3 regions of the uncultured Azonexus sp. genome follow, and region 2 is predicted to be linked to each of the others. Evidence: predicted binding sites of a transcription regulator. Region 2 holds the regulator's gene; each other region holds the start of a gene.
What was found. The regulator sigma-54, encoded in region 2, starts transcription at its own class of promoters, with help from an activator protein. The targets are predictions, from matches to a motif close to TGGCACGCTTNCTGCTNA.
Positions count from the first base shown of each region.

Region 1: the regulator sigma-54 is predicted to act here: its motif matches at 2,618-2,635, upstream of nifB (nitrogenase cofactor biosynthesis protein NifB).
Region 3: the regulator sigma-54 is predicted to act here: its motif matches at 1,998-2,015, upstream of glnA (type I glutamate--ammonia ligase).

Region 1 covers NZ_CALJNI010000017.1:12,472-17,625, forward strand. Annotated here, with positions in the region: gene Q0799_RS12100 (FprA family A-type flavoprotein) at 1-384, opposite strand, end outside; gene Q0799_RS12105 (ArsC/Spx/MgsR family protein) at 323-790, opposite strand; gene Q0799_RS12110 (4Fe-4S binding protein) at 790-1,080, opposite strand; gene nifB (nitrogenase cofactor biosynthesis protein NifB) at 1,081-2,583, opposite strand; gene Q0799_RS12120 (YgjP-like metallopeptidase domain-containing protein) at 2,689-3,222, opposite strand; gene Q0799_RS12125 (zf-HC2 domain-containing protein) at 3,336-3,530, opposite strand; gene Q0799_RS12130 (sigma-70 family RNA polymerase sigma factor) at 3,524-4,162, opposite strand; gene Q0799_RS12135 (thioredoxin family protein) at 4,159-4,539, opposite strand; gene Q0799_RS12140 (putative DNA-binding domain-containing protein) at 4,823-5,154, opposite strand, start outside.
Region 2 covers NZ_CALJNI010000004.1:74,092-79,245, forward strand. Annotated here, with positions in the region: gene recA (recombinase RecA) at 1-132, shown strand, start outside; gene recX (recombination regulator RecX) at 125-559, shown strand; gene lptB (LPS export ABC transporter ATP-binding protein) at 556-1,290, shown strand; gene Q0799_RS02990 (RNA polymerase factor sigma-54) at 1,315-2,769, shown strand; gene raiA (ribosome-associated translation inhibitor RaiA) at 2,784-3,107, shown strand; gene ptsN (PTS IIA-like nitrogen regulatory protein PtsN) at 3,159-3,608, shown strand; gene hprK (HPr(Ser) kinase/phosphatase) at 3,617-4,552, shown strand; gene Q0799_RS03010 (adenylate/guanylate cyclase domain-containing protein) at 4,573-5,154, opposite strand, start outside.
Region 3 covers NZ_CALJNI010000004.1:400,460-405,613, reverse strand. Annotated here, with positions in the region: gene Q0799_RS04710 (DUF4124 domain-containing protein) at 1-398, opposite strand, end outside; gene glnA (type I glutamate--ammonia ligase) at 510-1,925, opposite strand; gene Q0799_RS04700 (cation diffusion facilitator family transporter) at 2,116-3,279, opposite strand; gene Q0799_RS04695 (rhodanese-like domain-containing protein) at 3,326-3,778, shown strand; gene nadA (quinolinate synthase NadA) at 3,839-4,936, shown strand; gene Q0799_RS04685 (endonuclease/exonuclease/phosphatase family protein) at 4,947-5,154, shown strand, end outside.

The sequences.
Region 1 (5,154 bases), on a different contig from region 2:
CTGCGCGCGGCTGGACAGGTACACCTTGGCCTGCGGCGCGCGCTTGAGCAGCTCGGGCAGGGCGCCGCTGTGATCCGGTTCGAGGTGGTTGAGGACGATGGTGGTGATTTCGTCGTAACGGGCCACCGATTCGAGCCGGGTGAAGAAGGTGTCGGCGAAGCTTTCCTTGACCGTGTCGATGACCGCCACGCCCGTTTCGCCGCGCACGACATAGCTGTTGTAGCTGGTGCCGTTGGCGGTTTTCAGGATGATGTCGAAGGAACGCAGGTGCGGGTCGAGGGCGCCCACCCAGTGGACGCCCGGGGCAATCTCGACGGCGCCGTCAGTGAGTCCCGCAACCGGCATGTTCTTCCTCGTCGTGCGCATGGCTGCCACAGCTGCCATGGCCCTCCGGCCCGTGCACGCAGGCTTCGATATTGCCTGCCGGCAGCTCGACGCCGTTGAGTCCGACCCAGGCGTCAACTGCGGCCGGATCGAAACCGACCATGCGTTCGTCGCCGACTTCCATCAGCGGGCGGCGGATCAGCAGCGGGTTCTCCAGCAGCAACTGCAGCGCGTGCTCGAAGCTGATGTTCTCGGGCACGATCTCGCCGCTCTTGATCGCCGGTGCGGCCGGGTTGAACCAGCGCGCGACCGGCAGCTTGCCGATGAACTGGAGCAGGCGGTCGGCCGTCCAGGCTTCGCTTTTCAGGCTTTTCGCCTGGACGGTGTGACCGGCGGCGGCAAGCAGCGTCTTCTGGCGCAGATTGCCTTTACAGCCGGGTTTTTCGTAGAAAGTGATGACCGCCATCAGGCTGCCTCCCGCCACAAGCCGAATTCCTTCAGCTTTTCGATTGGAATGCCGGTCAGTGATCCCGGCGGATTGAGGAATTCCCCGAGTTCATTGACGATCGCCATTTCGATCGGGCAGATCGCCGCGCATTGCGGGTCGGCGTGGTCGCCCAGGCATTCGGTGCATTTGTCCGCGCTGATCAGGAAATGCGGCGCTTCGTCGCGGTCCGGCTGGTAGATGGCGTCGTTCGGACAGACATCGACGCAAGCCCAGCAATTGACGCAGGATTCGGTTATCTGCAGTGCCATTTACGCCACCTTCAGAGAATCGGCTTGCGGCAGCAATTTGCCGGTCGCCGCAATTTCCTTGTACACCGCCATCACCGCTTCCTCGATCGGCTCCATCGCGTGTTCGCCGTTCGGCGCAATGCCGGCGGCTTCCAGCTTGGCCCAGGGCTCGTAACCGACCTTGGAACAGAGCACGACCTCGCAGCCTTCGAGGATGCGGATGTTGCGGTCAAGCAGCGATTCGCTGGCGCCCGCCTCGACCACGTCGCCGTCGCCGCAGGCATCCATGCCGCCGCAGTAGAGCTCGGTCTTGCGGTGGCTGATGAAACGCACGCCTTCCGGCGAAGCCTCGTAGATCAGGAACTCGCGGGCGTGGCCGAAGTGCTCGGCAACCAGGCCGTTCTTGCCGGCCACCGCCATCAGCACCGGGCGCGAACCTTCCGGAATGTCGGTCGGCTTTGGCTTGGCGACGCCGCGTTCGGCTTCCAGTTTCTCGATGATCGCGTCATGCACTGCCTTGCGGCGGACCATGGCGGCTTCGTAATCGACCTCCATGACGTCGATCTTGTCCATGGTGAACTCGTCGCCGCGATCCTCGCCCAGCAGGCCGACCGCGTCGGCGCGGCACTGGCGGCAGTGGCGCATCATCGCCATGTCGCCGGCACAGGCGTCCTGCAGCTCCTGCAGCATTTCCTGGGTCGGTTCCGGCTGGCCCATGATGCCGTAGTAGGTGCCGTGCTCGGCCTCGGCGATCAGCGGCATGACGTTGTGCAGGAAGGCACCCTTGGCCTTGACCACCTTGGAGACTTCCTTGAGGTGCTGGTCATTGATGCCGGGAATCAGCACCGAATTGACCTTCACCAGGATGCCGCGGTCAGTCAGCATCTGCAGACCCTTTTGCTGCTGCTCGATCAGGATGCGCGCGCCTTCGATGCCGAAGATGCGCTTGTTCTCCCAATAGATCCACGGGTAGATCTTGGCGCCAACTTCGGGGTCGACACAGTTGATGGTGATCGTCACGTGGTCGATGTTGTGTTTGGCGATTTCGTCGACGTGCTCGGGCAGGGACAGACCGTTGGTCGACACGCACAGCTTGATGTCCGGGGCCTTCTCGGAGAGCTGGCGGAAAGTGTCGAAAGTGCGGCCCGGGTTGGCCAGGGGGTCCCCGGGGCCGGCGATGCCGAGCACCGTCATCTGCGGAATCTCGGCGGCCACGGCGAGCACCTTCTTGATCGCCTGATCCGGCGTCAGCAGCTCGGAGACGACGCCCGGGCGCGATTCGTTCGAGCAGTCGTACTTGCGGTTGCAGTAGTTGCACTGGATGTTGCAGGCCGGCGCCACGGCGACGTGCATGCGGGCGAAATAGTGGTGCGCCTGTTCCGAATAACAGGGATGATCCTGTACCTTGGCGCGGATGTGATCCGGTAGATGGGCCAGCCCGTCCGGCGCCGTGCCGCAACCGCTGGAAGAACAGCCGCCGCCTTCGGCGGCTGGTGCGTTGTTGCTGATGACTGGAAGTTCCACGATGAGGGCTCCAAGAAAACTGTTCGGAGCCTCTTCAGCAATCGCTGTGCCAGTGAGTTATTTCTCAATAAATCAATGGCTTGCGGTGTTCGTGTTTTTGCCCTGTCAGGCCGGATGTCGCAAACCGGACATCGCCGGCCACAAACCCTCGCCGCCGGTAGCGAGATGGCATAGATAGACGCGCAGATCGAATTCCAACTGGTGGTAATCCGGCTCGATGCGTCGGCACAACTGGTAGAAGGCCTTGTCGTGCTCGCTTTCCTTGAGGTGGGCCAGTTCGTGGGCGACGATCATGCGCAGGAATTCCGGCGGCGCCTCGCGGAACACGGCGGCGATCCGGATTTCATGCTTGGTCTTCAACTTGCCGCCTTGCACCCGTGCCACACGGGTGTGCGTGCCCAGCGCCCGGCCGACCGACTGCAGCTTGCCGTCGAAAACGATCTTGCTCGGCTGCGGCGCATTGCGCAGGAACTCGCCACGCAAATCCTGCACGTAATCGTACAAGGCCCGGTCGGTGCGTACCGCGTGCGCCTCCGGATACTTCTTGCGCAAAGCCTCGCCCAGACGCCCCTGCTCAAGCAGGCGGGCGACCGGTTCGGTCAGGTTGGGCGGATAGCCGGCGAGGTAGGCGGTGGGCACGAATGGAGGCGGTCAGCGCTGAGGGCGCGATTGTCCCGGGAATTGACCGGTTTGGGTAGCACCCTCGGTTCCCAGTGGGAGAGATTCTGTATGGCGATGCCGGCAATTGCGCCTTATTCCTTTTCCGGGTTCGTCAGCTCGTCCCGGTACCCGCGGCAGGCATCGCGCAACACCTGCAGGTGCTGCTGGTAGTTGCGGCAGCCCTTGCACAGGGCGAGGTGCATGCCGAGTTCGAGGCGTTCGCCGAGGCCGAGTTCGCGGTCTTCGGCTTCCGACATGCGGCGGGTGGCGTCCTTGCAGCTCAACATGGGCGTTCTCCGGCGAGGAACCAGCTTTTCTCCAGGCAGCCGCGCAAGGCGCTGCGGGCGCGATGCAGGATGACGTGGCAGTTGCTGGTGCTGATGCCGGCGGCGGAACAGACTTCGCCGGTATCGAGTTCGAGGAACTCGCGCATCATGAAGACGCGCGCGGTGTTCTTGGGCAGGTGCGTCAGACAGGCGTCGAAGACGACCCAGAAGTGCTTGTCGCGCAGCGAGCTTTCCGGATCGCCCCAGGCGGCCGGGCGGTGCGCCGGCTGCCAGTGGGCGTTTTCCTTGAACAGGGCATCGAAGGCCTGGTCCAGGCTGTCCTCGTCGCCGCCGAAAGCCGACACCGGTGTCGTCCGCGACTGCTGGCGGATCAGGTCGACGATCTTGTGGCGCAGGATGCCGAACACCCAGGTCTTCAGCGCCGAGCGGCCGGCGAAATCCTTGCCGCTGGTCAGCGCGGCGGTCAGGGCATCCTGGACGGCGTCTTCGGCCAGGGCGGCATCGCGCAACTGGAGCTGGGCGAAAGCCAGCATGTCGCGGCGGACCTGTTCGACAAAGGCGTTGTCGATGCTGGCAGGGGGAGCGATGGCGGCCTCCGTGGCGCGGGCGTCAATGCCGCCATGGTAGCTCAACGGGCGGCTTCCAGCGCGGCACGCAGCTTGGCCGGATCGGTGTCGCCAGCCAGGCGCGCGACTTCCTTGTCACCCTTGAAGACGATCAACGTTGATTGCATGCGCACGCCCAACTGGCGGCGTAGTTCGCGGGCGTTGTCGTAATCGACGACGAGCAGGCGGCCGGGTACGGCAGCATCGCCACGCCAGCCGTCGAAAACCTTCTGCTGTGCCCGGCAAGTCGGGCACCAGTCGGCGTGGAAATGTAGGGCAACGGCCTTGCCGGCAGTCTGTTGCTGAGCAAAGTCGGCCGCCGTCCACGGGGCGATGTCGAGCGCCTGGGCAAAACCGGCGATGGTGGTGAAGGCGAGGGCCGCGAGCAGGCGGATGGTTTTCATGATGGACTCCGAGGGGTTGAGGATGGTGATGATTGGTCGGAGTTGGTGGGGGAATTCTTACACTGCGTTGTCTGGGTCGGGCTGAATGAACGCATTGCAATGAAGTAGACCGGCAAATATCGTCGTGTTGGGCATTGGTTGTCAGGCGGTATTCGGCCGACTGCGGCCGTTCAAAAAATTCTGCAAAGCCTACGCGCGATCCGTTGTTGAACGTCCGCTTTCACAAACAACCAAATTCCGCTTCGGGTCGATTCGAGCCGGTCAAAGTACGGTGATCCCGTGCTTACTCCGTGCCGAGCACTATCCCCTGGCGACGCAGGTCTGCGAGGAGTTCAAGGCCGAACTCGACCAGCCGCTCGGGTTCGGCGTGCTGTAGTTCGGCGGCGATCTGCCGGCAGGCGGCTTCGCCGTTTTGTGGCGTTTCCGCGAGCAGCACGAGCAGGCGGGCGGTGACCGGGTTGGTTTCGCTGAAGCGGACGATGTCGTCGGTGTCGCGATAGACCAGCAGGTGCGTTGCCTGCGCCTTGCGCGGGCGCCAGTCGGGGCCGATGCGGTGGACCGGCCAGACGTAGGCGAGGTTGAACAGCACCGGGTTGAGGATGATCGTGCCGTGGC
Region 2 (5,154 bases):
ATCGGCCAGGGCAAGGACAACGCCCGCGAGTTCCTCAAGTCGCACCCGGAAATTGCCCAGGAAATCGAAGCCGGCATCCGCGAGGCGGCGAGCACCACCGTGATCAAACCGAGCAAGGCCGCCAATGGCTGATCTGCGGGTGCGTGCCTTGCAGTGCCTGACCCGGCGGGATCACAGCCGGGCCGAACTGCATGCCAAACTCGCGGCGCATGCCGACAGTGAAGAAGCCCTGACGGCGGTGCTCGATGCCTTGCAGGCCGAGCACCTGCTGTCGGATACCCGTTATGCCAGCCAGCGCGTTTCGGCGCGCGCCAATCGCTACGGCAACGGCCGCCTGCGCCAGGAATTGCGGCAAAAGGGCGTCAGCGATGGCGACATCGAAGCCGCCCTGCCCGAGGCCGGCGACGAGGGCGAGCGCTGCCGGGCGATCTGGGCGAAAAAGTTCGGGCAGCCCCCCCAATCTGCAGAAGAACGTGCCAAACAGATGCGTTTCCTGCAATATCGCGGCTTTTCTGCAGAAGCGATCCGCCAGACCCTGCGCGGAGCCAGTGAAGAATGAGCCAGCCAACCGCCACCCTGTCCGCGCACAACCTGAAAAAGCGTTACAAGGCGCGCACCGTCGTCGAAGACGTCTCCTTCTCGGTGCGCTCCGGCGAAGTGGTCGGTCTGCTCGGGCCGAACGGTGCCGGCAAGACCACCTGTTTCTACATGATCGTCGGCCTGGTGGCTGCCGATGGCGGCGAAGTCTATATCGACGACGAGCGCCTCACCCACCAGCCGATGCATTCGCGTGCCCGTACCGGTCTGTCCTACCTGCCGCAGGAGGCCTCGGTGTTCCGCAAGCTCAACGTCGAGGAAAACATCCTCGCCGTGCTCGAACTGCAGAAGCTTTCACCCGACGAGTGCAGCCAGCGACTGGAAAGCCTGCTCAACGAACTGCACATCACCCATGTCCGCCACGTGAATGCAGCGGCACTGTCCGGCGGCGAACGGCGGCGTGTCGAAATTGCCCGCGCGCTGGCCACCAATCCGCGCTTCATCCTGCTCGACGAGCCGTTTGCCGGGGTCGATCCGATTGCCGTGCTGGAAATCCAGAAGATCATCCGCTTCCTCAAGGAACGCGGCATCGGTGTCCTGATCACCGATCACAACGTGCGCGAGACGCTCGGCATCTGCGATCACGCGGTGATCATCAACGCCGGTCATGTACTTTCCTCTGGACGTCCGGAGGAAATTGTCGACAATGAGAGTGTACGCAAGGTTTATCTCGGCGAGCATTTCCGCCTCTGACCTCGCCAAACCAAGATTGCATCAATGAAACCGGCACTTCAGCTCAAGCTTTCGCAGCATCTGGCCCTGACGCCGCAATTACAGCAGTCGATCAAGCTGCTGCAGTTGTCGACCGTCGAGATGCAGCAGGAAATCGAACGCTACCTGCTGGAAAACCCGATGCTCGAGCGCGACGATGACGGGCCGGGCGAGTCCTTCGCCGGTGCCCAGCAGTTCGATTCGCCCGACAAACCGGTCAGCGAACCTGCGCCGGCGAGCGAATCGCGCGAGGATGCCCAGGGCGAGCCGCCGATGACGCCTGGCGATGTCGACGACGATCGCTGGTCCAGCGATGCCGGCACCTTCACCGGCGCCGGCCGCGACGAGGAAGACGACAACGATCCGCAGGATGCCCACGCTTCCAGCGTCAGCCTGCGCGAGCACCTGGGCTGGCAGTTGGGCATGACCCAGTTGAGCGATCGCGATCGCAGCCTGGTCCGCTTCCTGATCGAAGCGCTCAGCGACGACGGCTATCTCGCCACGCCGCTGGAAGAGCTGCTGGAAACCCTGCCGCCCGAGTACGAAGTCGAACTCGAGGAACTCGAAATCGCCCTGCGCCATATCCAGAATTTCGATCCGACCGGGATCGGTGCGCGCGACCTGCGCGAATGCCTGCTGTTGCAGTTGCAGGCCGAAGAGGATTGCGCCGAGCGCACGCTGGCCCTGACCATTGCCGACAAGCACCTGGAATTGCTGGCTGCCCGCGATTTCGTCAAGATCCGTCGCCTGACCGGTTGCGACGACGAGATCCTGCGTGGCGCGCACGAGCTGATCACCAGCCTCAATCCGCGGCCGGCCGCCGGTTACGCGCAGGACGAAGCGCGCTACATCACGCCCGACGTGATCGTGAAGAAGCTCAAGGGTAAATGGACGGCCTACATCAACCCGGACGCCTACCCGCGCCTGCGCGTCAACCGCCTGTACGCCGACATCCTCGCCCGCCAGCGCCGTGGTAACGGCAACCTGAGCGGCCAGTTGCAGGAAGCCCGCTGGCTGATCAAGAACATCCAGCAGCGTTTCGATACCATCCACCGCGTCACCCAGGCCATCGTGGACCGCCAGCGCCAGTTTTTCGAACATGGCGAAGTGGCGATGCGGCCACTGGTGCTGCGCGAGATTGCCGACCTGCTCGGCCTGCACGAATCGACGATTTCCCGCGTCACCAGCCAGAAATACATGGCCACGCCGCGCGGCATCTTCGAACTGAAATACTTCTTCGGCAGCCATGTGTCCACCGACACCGGTGGTGCCTGTTCTGCCACGGCCATTCGTGCCCTGATCAAGCAATTGATTTCGGCGGAAGATGGCAAGAAGCCCTTGTCGGATAGTCAATTATCCGAAATACTAGGCCAGCAGGGAATTGTCGTTGCCCGACGCACGGTTGCCAAATACCGTGAATCGCTCAACATCCCGCCGGTCAATTTACGCAAGACCCTGTAGAGAGAGGAGAAAAAATGAATCTGCAAATCAGCGGTCACCATATCGAAGTCACCCCGGCACTGCGCGAATACGTCGAGAACAAGCTCGATCCCGTACTCCGTCATTTCGACAAGGTTACCGGCGCCAGCGTCGTGCTTTCCGTTGAAAAGCTGAAGCAGAAGGCCGAAGTCACCGTTCACGTTCCGGGCAAGGACATGCATGTCGAAGAAGCCGGGGACGATCTCTACGCCGCCATCGACGCCATGTTCGACAAGCTCGACCGCCAGGTCCAGAAGTACAAGCAGAAGATGCAGGACCACCATCGTGGCGAAAAGCCGTCCATGCACATCGACGACTAAGCCTGACCGACCGCACCCCGAGGGGTGCGGTTTCTTTGCTGCAAAGTTCCCATGAACCCTCTAGACAACATTCTGACTGCCGATCAGGTCCTGCTCGACCTGGATGCGAGCAGCAAGAAACGCGTTTTTGAACAGGCCGGCATGCTGTTCGAAAGCCGGCTCGACATGTCGCGTTCGTTGATTTTCGACAGCCTGTTCGCACGCGAAAAGCTCGGCTCCACGGGCCTTGGCCAGGGCGTGGCCATTCCCCACGGCCGGATCAAGGGCCTCCAGCAGGCTGCCGGCGCGCTGATCCGTCTGGCGACGCCGATTCCCTTCGATTCGCCGGACGGCCGTCCGGTTACCCTGCTGTTCGTGTTGCTGGTACCGGAACAGGCGACCGAAGAGCATCTGCAGATCCTGTCCGAACTGGCTCAGCGCTTTTCCGACCGCGCCTTCCGCGAAGCCTTGCAGGCCGCCCCGGACGCCGAAGCGGTGCTGGCACTGTTCAAGAAGTCCTGACCGGCGCCGTGCGGCACATCAGCCTGGAGCAGTTGTACCAGGACAACCGCGAGAAGCTGTTGTTCAACTGGCTGGCCGGTCAGCGCAACGACCGGCGCATTGAGCTCAAGGCCGCCAGCAATTACGGTGCCGACGTCGTCGGCCACATCAACATCATTCACCCGGAACGCCTGCAGGTCATGGGGCAGGCCGAATACGACTGGGCCATGCGCATCGGTGAGCGGCGCTTCGGCCAGATGTTCATCGACCTGCTGTCGGCCCGCACGCCGGCGATGATCGTTGCCGACGGCCTGAAGCCCCCCGAATTCATCGTCGATGCCTGCAAGGCCGCCGACGTGCCGCTGATCCTGTCGCCCAAGCACTGTTCGGCGGTCATCGATCACCTGCGCATTTACCTGTCGGCCCGCCTGGCCGATACCATCAGCCTGCACGGCGTGTTCATGGACGTGCTCGGCATGGGCGTGCTGATTACCGGCGATTCCGGGGTCGGCAAATCCGAACTGGCGCTGGAGCTGATCTCGCGCGGCCATGGCCTGGTTGCCGACGATGTGGTCGAGATGGCCCGGATCGCGCCGACCACCATCGAAGGCCGCTGCCCCGGCATGCTGCGCGACTTCCTCGAAGTCCGCGGCCTCGGCCTGCTCAACATCCGCACCATCTTCGGCGAGACCGCCTCGCGCCGCAAGATGAAGCTGAAGCTGATCGTGCACCTGCAGCGGACGGTGTCCATGGAAGACGCGCCGCGTCTGCCGCTCGACGCGCAAAGCCAGGATGTGCTCGGCGTGCCGATCCGCAAGGTGGTGATTCCGGTGGCTGCCGGGCGCAACCTGGCGGTATTGATGGAAGCTGCGGTGCGCAACACCATCCTGCAATATCGCGGCATCGACAGCATGCAGGATTTCGTCGAGCGGCAGAGCCGCATGATGAACGACGAGGACGTCTGAGCCGCGCCGGCGGCGACTGATCAGAGGTGTTCGAATTCGACCCGGTCAGCCGCCGGATCGTTGAGCGAGCTGCCGAAACACACGACACCGCTGCCCTCGAGCAGGATTTCATGCTTGCGCAGGGCGATTTCCTGGCGGCCCTGCATGCTCAGGAAACTGCCGTTGGTGCTGGTGTCGATCAGGTAATAGCCATCGCGCCGGCGCTCGATGCGCGCGTGCATGCGCGATACCTTGCGGTTCTGGATCAGCATGGCGCAGGAAGGATCGCGTCCCAGGCTGAGGACCGGCGTATTGTCGTCGATCAGGTAAGCCTTGCCCCGGTAGCGCAGACACAGGCGCTCGGCGAGCTTGTGGCTGAGTGGGCCGAACATCGAGTGTTGCGGTGCCGGCGCGCCATTCTGCGAGGGCCAGTGAATCTGGAATACCGGGACGATGGCATCCTGCTCGAACAGATTGTCGATGTCCGGGCGCGGGTTGGCCTGGACGACGGCGCTGGCCGGCAGGGTCTGGACAACCGGTCCGCTGCACAGGATCTGGTCGGTGGTCGCCAGTGCCGCCATGCGCATGATGCTGGTCAGCTTGCTGGCCGACGGTGCGTCGGT
Region 3 (5,154 bases), 330 kb from region 2:
TGCTGGGCAACCCGTTCGCGATAGGGCGTCGCGCGCTCAAGACCGCCACTGGCGGCTTCGCGCTCGGCCAGTTCCTTGCGGGCCTGATCCAGCTTGCGTTGCTCGCCGGCCAGTTCCTGCTCCAGGATGTGGCGTCGGTCGGCATCGCGGGAACGCTGGGTGTCCTGCTGCACGCGCGGAAAATCGGCCGGCGTCGGATTGCTTGCCGCCCTGGCGGCCGGCGCACGCGGCGCGGGAACGGTATTGCGCTCCTCGCTGACGATGGCCTGACAGTTGTTGTGCACACGGGTATTGGAAATCAGCACCCCGCCACCGGCTTCCGTGCATCGATAGATCGTCTGCGCGGAGAGCGCCATCGGGACAAGCGCGCAAATCAGGGCAAGCAGTCTACGTGTCATTGGCATGGCTCCTCGTGAACTTTGCAGTTTACTGGGTAAACGATGCGCCGGTAAAAAGGTGAACAAAAAAGGGCGGGAAAGCCCGCCCTTTTTGCATTTCACCGCAATCGATCAGCAGCTGTAGTACAGATCGAATTCGACCGGGTGCGTGGTCATGCGGATACGGTTCACTTCGTCCATCTTCAGGGCGATGTAGGCATCGATCCAGTCGTTGGAGAAGACACCGCCACGGGTCAGGAACTCGCGATCCTTGTCCAGGTTTTCCAGCGCTTCCTCGAGCGACGCGCAGACGGTCGGGATCTTTGCATCCTCTTCCGGCGGCAGGTCGTACAGGTTCTTGTCAGCCGGATCGCCCGGGTGGATCTTGTTCTGGATACCGTCAAGGCCGGCCATCAGCAGGGCGGCGAAGCACAGGTACGGGTTGGCGATCGGATCCGGGAAGCGGGTTTCGATACGACGGGCCTTGGTCGAAGCGACGAACGGGATACGGATCGAAGCGGAACGGTTCTTGGCCGAGTAGGCCAGCTTGACCGGCGCTTCGTAGTGCGGGACCAGACGCTTGTAGGAGTTGGTGCCCGGGTTGGTGATCGCGTTCAGCGCCTTGGCGTGCTTGATGATGCCGCCGATGTAGTAGAGGGCGGTTTCCGACAGGCCAGCGTACTGGTCACCGGCGAACAGGTTCTTGCCGTCCTTCCAGATCGACTGGTGAACGTGCATGCCCGAGCCGTTGTCGCCGACGATCGGCTTCGGCATGAAGGTGGCGGTCTTGCCGTACTGGTGGGCAACGTTGTGCACCACGTACTTCAGGATCTGGGTCCAGTCGGCGCGCTTGACCAGGGTCGAGAACACGGTGCCGATTTCGCACTGGCCGGCATTGGCCACTTCGTGGTGGTGCACTTCGACCGGCACGCCCAGCGATTCGAGGGTCAGGACCATGGCCGAACGGATGTCGTGCAGGCTGTCGACCGGCGGAACCGGGAAGTAGCCGCCCTTGACGCCCGGACGGTGGCCGGTGGCACCGTTGCCGTCGTTCTTCTCACCGGAATTCCAGGCCGCTTCGGCGGAGTGGATCTTCAGCGAGCAGCCGGACATGTCGACCGACCATTCAACGCCGTCGAAGATGAAGAATTCGGGTTCCGGACCGAAGTAGGCGGTGTCGCCAATACCGGAGGACTTCAGGTAGGCTTCGGCGCGCTTGGCGATCGAACGCGGGTCGCGGTCGTAGCCACGACCATCGGCCGGATCGACGACGTCGCAGGACAGGACGACGGTGGTTTCGTCGAAGAACGGATCAATGTAGGCCGTGGCCGGATCCGGCATCAGCAGCATGTCGGAAGCCTGGATGCCCTTCCAGCCGGCGATCGAGGAGCCGTCGAAGGCATGGCCGTTTTCGAACTTGTCTTCGTCAAAAGCGGAGACCGGCACGGTAACGTGCTGTTCCTTGCCACGGGTGTCGGTGAAGCGGAAATCGACGAACTTGGCGTCGTTTTCCTTGATCAGGTTGATCACGTCTTGCGGGGTTGCCATACGCGTTAGTCTCCTAAGAAAACAAGGTGCCGACCAGTGCGGCACAAAACAGTAAATCGTAGCGAACAGGTTTTAGCAGGAAGCATGCCAAGTTTCCTTCGCCAGACTTTCCATTGTGCCACAAGGGCATGTTCAAACTGGCAAGAAAACCACCGCACCAAAATAATGCACCATCGCGGTGCAAGCACCATTATGGTGCAGAAATCCAGTTCAGGCGCACACGACGCACCATGGGCAGTGCATCGAGGCGGGCCGCCAGTCTTTGCTCGATCTCCGACAAGGATGCGCCATCGGCCTCGGCCAGCGCCAGATACAGATCGATCTCGATTTTGCCGGCCAGATAGTGCAGGACGATCTTCCTCGGCGCCGGCAGGTCGGCGATCAGGGGCGCGATCATCGGCAGCAGGGCTTCCCGCCCCGGCAGACCGATTGCCGCCAGGTCCGGCTCGAGGTCGTCCTCGGGATCGATATGGACGAGCACGTCGAGCACTTCCGGATGCGTCCGCAGGACCCGGGCACGCGCCGACTCGGCGATGCGATGGCCTTCCGAAACGCTGATCCACGGATCGACCTGGACATGCGCATCGACCAGCACCTGATGCGCCATGCGCCGTGTGCGCAGCGCATGCAGGCCGCGCACCCCGGGTGTCGCCGTCAAACTGTCACGGATGGCACCCAGCTGAGCCTCGTCCAGACCGGTATCGATCAGCTCCTTGATCGACGACCAGGCCAGTTCCCCGCCCATGCGCAGGATCATGAAACCCATCAGGGCAGCAGCGAGCAGGTCGAGGAAGGCCCAGCCGAGCAACGCACCGCCGATACCGACCACGACCACCAGCGCCGAAGCGGCGTCAGCGCGGGTATGCAGGGCATTGGCGGTCAGCAGCTGGGAACGTTGCTGGCGGGCCACGGCGATCAGGTAACGATACAGCCCTTCCTTCGCCACCACCGTCAATACGGCGATCCAGAAAGCCAGCATCTCGACCTGCGGCAGCAAAGCGCCTGCCTGCATACGCATGCCGGAATCCCAGAGGATGCCGCCGCCGATCAGGATCAGCGAGACGCCCAGGGCCAGCGTGGCCGCCGTTTCGACCCGGGCATGACCGTAGGGATGGGCCCGGTCGGCCGGCACCGCACTCTGGCGGCTAGCCCAGATGACCAGGAAGTCGGACAAGAGGTCGGAAAAGGAATGCAGGCCGTGGGCAATCAGCGATTGCGAATGCGCCAGCCAGCCGACCACCAGTTGGGCGACGGTCAGCAGCAGGTTGACGACCACGCTGATCCAGGTGGCTTTCTGCGCTGCCTCAGCCCGATCTGCCGCCGTGGCGACCGGTGGCGAATGACCGTCTCTCATGAACTCTGTCCTATACTGTAGGCCTTGATTCTAGCAGCGATCCAAGATGGGCAAACTCAGGGAAATACTCGACCTCGCGCAAACCCGCGCCCGTGACCTCGAACGCCCCTACCAGGGCGAGCTGACGCCACGCGAGGCGTTTGAAATCTGGCAGGCGGCACCCGGGGCCCGCCTCGTCGACGTCCGCACCCGTGCCGAATGGGACTGGGTTGGCCGCATCCCGGGCGCCGTCGAGATCGAATGGAACCAGTATCCGGGCGGCGTGCGCAATCCGAACTTCCTCGCCGAACTGACCCGCCAGGTCGATCCGGAAGCGCTGGTCATGTTCGTCTGCCGCAGTGGCGTGCGCTCGATCGGCGCAGCGACGGTCGCCAGCGAAAACGGCTACAACAACTGCTACAACGTCCTTGAGGGCTTCGAGGGCGACAAGGATGCCAACGGCCACCGCAACAATGTCGGCGGCTGGCGACGTGCCGGATTGCCCTGGCATCAGGGATAATTCGCCCGCTCATTTTTTTGCCTTCACGGCGCGTCGACCGCGCGATTCACCGGAAACAGCATGCACACCGCGACCATCTCCTTCGACCCGTTCAACAAACTCTCCGACGAAGCCTGCCAGGAGCGCATCCGCGCCGCCCGCGCCAAGCTCGGCAAACGCGCCGTGATCCTTGGCCACCATTACCAGCGTGCCGACGTCTATCAGCACGCCGACCTCACCGGCGATTCGCTGAAACTGTCCAAGCTGGCCGCGCAGACCGATTCCGAATACGTCATCTTCTGCGGCGTGCATTTCATGGCGGAAGTCGCCGACATCATGACCGCGCCGAACCAGATCGCCATCCTGCCCGACCTCGCCGCCGGCTGCTCGATGGCCGACATGGCCAATCTGGCCAAGGTCGAACGCTGCTGGCGCGAACTGGGCGAAGTCCTGGACGTCGAAAAGGAAGTCACGCCGGTCACCTACATCAACTCGGCAGCCGACCTGAAGGCCTTCTGCGGCGAACACGGCGGCATCGTCTGCACCTCGTCGAACGCCGGCACGATCGCCAAATGGGCCTTCGACCAGCGACCCAAGGTGCTGTTCTTCCCCGACCAGCACCTCGGCCGGTGGACCGGCCACCAGATGGGCTTCCCGATGGACGAGATGGTCGTCTGGGACCCGGACCTGGAAATGGGTGGTTTAACCGTCGAGCAGATCAAAAAGGCCAGGATCCTGCTGTGGAAGGGGCACTGCTCGGTGCACCAGATGTTCCAGAAGTCGCACATCGACGCCTTCCGCGCCAAGTACCCGGACGGCAAAGTGATCGCTCACCCCGAGTGCAATTTCGAGGTCTGCGCGGCGTCCGATTACGTCGGCTCGACCGAGCACATCGTCAAGACGATCAAGGAAGCGCCGGCCGGTACGCGCTGGCTGGTCGGCACCGAGTTGAACCTGGTCGACCGCCTGGCCAAGGAAGTGTTGCCGCAAGGCAAGATCGTCCAGTTCATGGCGACCACCGTCTGCATGTGCTCGACGATGCAGCGCATCGACCCGCAACACCTGGCGTGGACGCTGGAAAACCTGGTCGAGGGCAAGGTGGTCAACCAGATCAAGGTGCCGGAACACGAGGTCAAGTTTGCCCGCCTGGCGCTCGACCGCATGCTGGCGATCTCCTGACCGCCGCGCCATGAGCCAGCCCGCGCTGCACATCGCCACCTACAACATCCACAAGGGTTTCTCGCAGTTCAACCGGCGGATGATGGTGCATGAGTTGCGCGAGCGGCTGCGCCACCTCAACCCGGACATCGTCTTCCTGCAGGAAGTCCAGGGCCTGCACCTCGGCCACGCCGAGCGGCATGCCGACTGGCCGGGTCGGCCGCAGCACGAGTTCCTCG